Linked DNA regions of Saccharobesus litoralis. The protein of the gene in region 1 binds, or shares a complex with, the protein of each later gene. Links are inferred from orthologs where the notes say so. Each region holds a gene or a part of one and is shown in the gene's direction. Other genes may lie near its edges. The genes, in order: uvrB and uvrD.

Region 1 (3,281 bases):
GAGGGTTGATTTATCGTCGTATTCCGTCGGTTTCTTGTTTTGTCGATTCAGCTAAAGTGATATTGAAAATTGGTTTTCCTGCTGCTGGAGCAAATATGTTAACACCAATCGCAATGGCTATTTTAACCGCTATTGTGGCCGTGCATGGGCAAGAAGCTGTTGCTGCCTTTGGTGTTGGCAATCGGGTTGAGTCTATTGCTTGTATGGTCGTTTTGGCATTATCTATGTCTTTGCCTCCCTTTATTAGCCAAAATTTAGGTGCGGGTAATATTGATCGTGTCAAACAAGCTTATCGTAAAACCGCTAAATTTGTTTTGATATGGCAATTAGGTGTTTTCTCCTTACTCCTGTTTCTTGCATGGCCAATAGCCGTTGCATTTTCTGATGATGAAACGGTAATCAATTTGATTTGTTGGTTTATTTGGATCATGCCGTTAGGTTATGGCGCTCAAGGAATTATAATTTTAACTAACTCTTCGTTAAATGCGCTGCATTTACCCATGAGCGCATTATTACTTAGCGTGTTGCGCTTGTTTTTGTTTTATGTACCGTTTTCTTATTTAGGCGGTTTGATAGGCGGGATTTATGGGTTATTTGTCGGCGGCGTAATCGGTAATTTGGCTATGATGGGGGTTTCTGTTTACACGTTTAATCGAAAGCTTTCCCAAGTGTGTGCAGAACATAGCAAAGCAGAATTAGCAAAGCAGAACTAGTGGCTTAAAGGCATTAAGGTAATTAAAGGTATGAGCGAACAATTGTTTGATTTGGTTTCTAGTTATAAGCCTGCAGGGGACCAACCTAGCGCAATAAAACAACTAGTCGATGGATTTGAATCAGGGTTAGCTCATCAAACTCTACTTGGTGTAACGGGCTCTGGTAAAACCTTTACAATGGCCAATGTCATTAAGCAGCTTAATCGACCAACCATGATTATGGCGCACAATAAAACCCTCGCAGCGCAGTTATATGGGGAAATGAAGGAGTTCTTTCCTAATAATGCAGTTGAATATTTTGTGTCCTATTACGATTACTATCAGCCCGAGGCCTATGTGCCATCGACAGATACATTTATTGAAAAGGACGCTTCAATTAATGACCATATAGAGCAGATGCGCTTATCCGCTACCAAAGCATTAATGGAACGCCGAGATGTCGTTATTATTGCCTCAGTCTCAGCTATTTATGGTTTAGGTGATCCTGACTCCTACCTGAAAATGTTATTGCATTTACGCCAAGGTGATTTAATTGACCAAAGAGCCATTTTAAGGCGTTTAGCTGAATTGCAATATACACGCAATGATATCGATTTTGCACGGGGGACTTATCGCGTAAGAGGGGACGTTATTGATATTTTCCCTGCGGATTCTGAGCGCGATGGGGTTCGAGTTGAATTATTTGACGATGAAATAGAGCGAATCAGTGAGTTTGATCCATTGACGGGAGAAATGACACGCACTATGGCTCGTACCACTATTTACCCTAAAACTCACTATGTCACACCAAGAGAAAAGATCCTCGCTGCGGTTGATAACATTAAAGATGAGTTAAAAGAACGCAAGCAACAATTACTTGATTTAAACAAGTTAGTTGAAGAACAACGCGTTACCCAGCGCACCCAATATGATATTGAGATGATGGTAGAATTGGGCTATTGCTCAGGTATTGAAAACTATTCTCGCTATTTGTCCGGCCGAGCCCCTGGCGAGCCACCTCCAACATTATTTGACTATTTACCCGATGATGGATTATTGATCATCGACGAATCGCATGTCACCGTGTCGCAAATTGGCGCTATGTATAAAGGTGATCGCTCGCGTAAAGAGAATCTCGTTGAATATGGGTTTAGATTACCTTCAGCGTTAGATAACCGACCGATGAAGTTTGAAGAGTTTGAACAGCTTGCTCCGCAAACTATGTTTGTTTCGGCGACACCCGGTAGCTATGAATTAGATCGCTCGGCAGGTGAAGTCGCAGAACAAGTTGTGCGACCCACAGGCTTACTTGATCCTATTGTCGAAATTCGCCCCGTAGCAACCCAAGTTGATGATTTATTGTCGGAAATTCACGAACGGGTAAAAGTAAATGAACGTGTGTTGGCGACTACGCTAACCAAACGCATGGCGGAAGATTTATCGGATTACTTAAACGATCACGGTGTTAAAGTTCGATATTTGCATTCAGATATTGATACGGTTGAGCGCGTTGAAATTATTCGCGATCTTCGATTAGGTAAATTTGACGTTTTGGTTGGTATCAATTTACTGCGTGAAGGTTTAGATATGCCCGAAGTGTCGTTAGTGGCTATTTTAGATGCCGACAAAGAAGGCTTTTTACGTTCAGATAGATCACTTATTCAAACTATAGGTCGAGCCGCGCGTAACGTTAACGGCAAAGCGATTTTATACGCAGATAGGATCACAGGCTCAATGCAAAGAGCGTTAGATGAAACAGAGCGTCGTCGTGAAAAGCAAGTTGCGCATAATTTACAACATGGCATCACACCGAAAGGACTCAATAAAAAAATCACTGATGTTATGGATGTTGGTTATGATGATGCGTCCAATGACGCCGACGCGGGTAACACGGTTAAGTTGCGTAAAATAGGTGAGGGTAAAGCGAATTACAAAGTCAAATCAGCTGATGATATTGCCAAAGAAATCAAAGCGCTTGAGCAACAAATGTTTGAGCTTGCCCGTCAATTAGAATTTGAACGTGCGGCTAAATTACGTGACGATATTCAAAACCTTCAGCAGCAGTTAATTGCTAATAGTTAGCGCAAATTATTTGAATTAGTTTGCATTGTCGTGCATTACTCGGTCAAAATGAGCAATGCACTATATTATGTTAGTGTTTCAGAAAGTCAGAAATTGAAGAGTGCATCGCTTGCTCTATACAGGCGCCCACTTGAACTAGATTGCGTGATTTAAGCTCAAAAACCGCTTGGATCACCTGATCTTGAATATCAACTGCGATTAACATCCGTTCTAAAAACATGTGTGCTTCCGTGTCATTACTTAAATCAAAACTTGAGAGTTTCTCTGCTTGAGCCATGATTACTGAATTCATATGTCACCTTACTGCAAACCACAAACATTGGAATTTAAGTCTAGTATATTGACCGTGGTTCATTAGATTTTAATATCCACTATCGTTATGAGTTTATTTGTTTTGGGTATAAAGATTTGACTAATGTCATAAATTCAATGCGTACTTGGCCGATATATAATTAAGGCATTAGATTGTAAAATTTAAATGTGAAGCGTAAATGAGGAGTGTTAGAT
Region 2 (3,284 bases), 2.1 Mb from region 1 along the record:
AATAACCTTTTTATCAAAACTAAAAAGTCGCGTTCCGCTTATTGCTATTTCAAATGGTAATCTTGATATTGAAACTACACCTTTGGCCAATTACTTCACTCTAAAGATGTTCGCAAATAGCGATAACAAGGCAAAGCCAGATCCGGCAATGTTTCTTTTGGCCAGCCAAAAATTAAGCATTCCTTGCGAGCATATTTTACATATTGGTGATCAGTTAAATACCGATGTATTAGGCGCCAAAAGAGCAGGATGCCAAGCGGCGTGGTTTGATCCTTATTCTGCTGTCAAACCCTATCCTGTGTTAGCCGATTTACAATTGCAGAGTTTGGATGAGTTACTCAATCTCGTTTAGCCTAAACTATACAATCATTATACAACTCGCTAGGCGTATATAACCTATAGCAAGGCAATGTTAGTCTTTACTGGCTCAATTGTCGTAAAACATGTATATTTAGCCAGTTATTTTTATTGACTCACGGTTTGCAATGGACGTTTCTTATTTAATCGACTCTCTTAACGACAAACAGCGCGATGCGGTTGCGGCACCTCAGCAATCAATGCTGGTACTGGCTGGTGCCGGTAGTGGTAAAACACGGGTTCTAGTGCATCGAATTGCTTGGTTAATGCAAGTCGAGAAAATCTCACCTTATGCCATTATGGCTGTCACCTTTACCAATAAGGCCGCAAATGAAATGCGTGGCCGTATTGAGTCGTTATTGCAAACCTCAGTCAACCATATGTGGATTGGTACTTTTCATGGTTTAGCCCATCGATTATTACGCTTGCATCATCAAGATGCGGGACTGCCTGAAGGCTTTCAAATTCTCGATGCTGATGATCAATTGCGTATGTTAAAGCGCATTATCAAAGCCATGGAGCTGGACGACAAAAAATGGCCTGCCAAAGAAGCAATGTGGTATATCAATGGTAAAAAAGACGAAGGATTACGCCCTAGTCACATTGAAACCTATAACGATCCTGTTGATAAAGTTTGGCTACAAATATACAAAAATTATCAAGATACCTGTGACCGAGGCGGATTAGTTGATTTTGCCGAGCTACTACTGCGAGCGCATGAGCTTTTCTTACGTCATCCACATTTACTGCGTCACTACCAAAACCGTTTTCAACATATCTTGGTTGACGAATTTCAAGATACCAACCGAATTCAGTATGCTTGGCTGCGGATCTTAGCGGCCAACCCTAACAGTAACATGATGATAGTCGGTGACGATGACCAATCCATTTACGGTTGGCGTGGCGCTAAAGTCGAAAACTTACAACACTTTTTACGTGATTTTCCTGAAGCCGAAACGATCCGCCTTGAACAAAATTATCGCTCGACAGGTACTATTCTCAAGGCGTCAAACCATCTAATTGCCCACAACACAGATCGTATGGGCAAGCAATTATGGACGGAAGCAGCCGAAGGCGAAAAAATCGGTTTGTATGCAGCTTTTAATGAATTAGATGAAGCCCGTTTTATTGTTGGCCGGATCAAAGAAGCCTTTGCCTCTGGCACCTCGTTAGCTCAACACGCCATATTGTACCGCTCTAACGCCCAGTCACGTGTATTGGAAGAAGCCTTAATCAGCGAACAAATTCCCTATAAAATTTACGGCGGCCTGCGCTTCTATGAGCGCCAAGAGATTAAAGATGCACTTGCCTACTTACGCTTAATTAACAATGCTCAAGATGATGCGGCGTTCGAACGGATCGTCAATACGCCAGCGCGTGGCATAGGCGAAAAGTCACTCGCTCAATTGCGTAGTTTTGCTCGTCAGGCCAGTGTCCCTTTATGGCATGCCGCCAAACAAATGTTAGATCAAGGGTTACTAAAAGGTCGCGCCGCAACTACGGTATCAGGCTTTATCAATTTAGTTGATAGTATTGCAGACGATATTAGCAATGTACCTTTGCATCGCCAGGCCGAAATCACCATCAAACAGTCTGGTTTAGAAAACATGTATCGAGCTGAAAAAGGCGAAAAAGCCCAAGCACGCCTAGAAAACTTAGGCGAATTAATTACGGCTTGTCGCAACTTTGAAAGCCCTGACGAAGCCTTATCAGAACTTAGCGCTTTCTTGTCACACGCGGCGTTGGAATCAGGTGAAAACCAAGCCACCAAAGATCAAGATGCCGTGCAAATGATGACCTTACATACCGCAAAGGGGTTAGAATTTGATACCGTATTTATGACGGGTGTCGAAGAAGGTATGTTCCCAAGCCAGCAATCCACGGAAGAATCAGGCCGCATGGAAGAAGAACGTCGCCTATGTTATGTTGGTATTACTCGTGCCATGCGTAAACTTTATATTAGTTATGCTGAATCTCGACGTTTATACGGCCGTGAAAATTACCATTCACCCAGTCGCTTTATTCGCGAGATCCCTGATGATTGTGTAGAAGAGATCCGCTTGCAAGCCAAGGTGACTAAACCTATGAGTCAAAACAGTCGCTTTAGTCACGCCAAAATCGAATCCGCTTTTGAAGAAACAGGCTTGTACGTTGGACAGCGAGTTGAGCATAGTAAGTTTGGTGAAGGCAATGTGCTTAATTACGAAGGCAGTGGTGCTCAATCTCGCGTGCAAGTCGCATTTGACGACGGGCAAACTAAATGGCTAGTCGCCGCTTATGCGCGATTGACGCCGCTAAACTAGTACTGTTTCCAGAAAGAAATGATCAGTTGAATCACTCGCATAATTTACTATCACTAGTGATGTTTTTAGCCATATTTAGATTAAATAAACAACTTCAGGCTGAGCTTGTCGAAGTCTTATTACTTTCTAATTTACCGACACTTCGACTGCTTCGCGCTCAGTGTGAAAGTGATCACCAATGTTTTCAACTAATCAAAATTAAATTGAAAAGGTACTAGTAGCTTAACTCAAAAGTTTTGAACTGTTGAATTTATGACCATTTGCTAAATTGTAGGGTCGATTTTACATCGACAAACCTTGTGTTAGCCGAAATAAATTCGTCCCTACAATGACCGGTCGCTTTTCTTGTTAGATTGCTAATAAAAACGGGCTCAACATGTCATAACTTTTGTGTCGCAGTACTATTACTTTTTCAACCTTTCGGCTTATTGGTTCGGGTCTACTGGCGAGAAGCAAAATTATTTTTCATTATCAATTTTTACGAGTCGTTTTATGGACTGGAAAATCTTCCTAACAATTTTTGTGTCTGTTTTTATTGCTGAGCTTGGCGATAAAACTCAACTTGCAACCATGCTTTTTGCCGCAGATAAAGAAGTGAGTAAATACACTGTTTTTCTGGCGGCA

The links.
Region 2: the proteins of uvrB (region 1) and uvrD are in contact, whole or in part, in a crystal structure (PDB 7EGT), measured with the Thermus thermophilus proteins. The link is inferred for Saccharobesus litoralis from one-to-one orthologs. Residues at the interface, in WP_096411307.1 of Thermus thermophilus: Glu23, Leu25, Arg26, Asp27, Gly28, Glu29, Arg30, Phe31, Arg55, Glu326, Asp327, Phe328, Glu379, Ser382, Gln383, His398, Gly400, Arg401; in WP_096412145.1 of Thermus thermophilus: His654, Arg656, Phe657, Gln666, Asp668, Glu669, Lys680, Arg681, Leu682, Ser683, Lys685, Tyr686, Ala687.

The regions. Positions count from the first base shown.
Region 1 is NZ_CP026604.1:4,367,230-4,370,510, reverse strand. Bases 312-3,258 are described here. They hold uvrB (excinuclease ABC subunit UvrB), read left to right. Parts: upstream 312-743; coding sequence 744-2,774; downstream 2,775-3,258. Other genes in these bases: C2869_RS16130 (hypothetical protein), read right to left, coding at 2,845-3,066; C2869_RS16140 (MATE family efflux transporter), read left to right, coding at 312-713. In the rest of the region: more of C2869_RS16140, read left to right, coding at 1-311; C2869_RS16125 (hypothetical protein), read left to right, coding at 3,280-3,281. UniProt on the Escherichia coli protein: The UvrABC repair system catalyzes the recognition and processing of DNA lesions. A damage recognition complex composed of 2 UvrA and 2 UvrB subunits scans DNA for abnormalities.
Region 2 is NZ_CP026604.1:2,309,631-2,312,914, forward strand. What follows is about bases 123-3,072. They hold uvrD (DNA helicase II), read left to right. Parts: upstream 123-485; coding sequence 486-2,660; downstream 2,661-3,072. Other genes in these bases: C2869_RS07970 (HAD-IA family hydrolase), read left to right, coding at 123-352. Also shown: more of C2869_RS07970, read left to right, coding at 1-122; C2869_RS07980 (TMEM165/GDT1 family protein), read left to right, coding at 3,153-3,284. UniProt on the Escherichia coli protein: A helicase with DNA-dependent ATPase activity. Unwinds DNA duplexes with 3'-5' polarity. Translocates on single-stranded DNA with 3'-5' polarity. Initiates unwinding more efficiently from a nicked substrate than double-stranded DNA.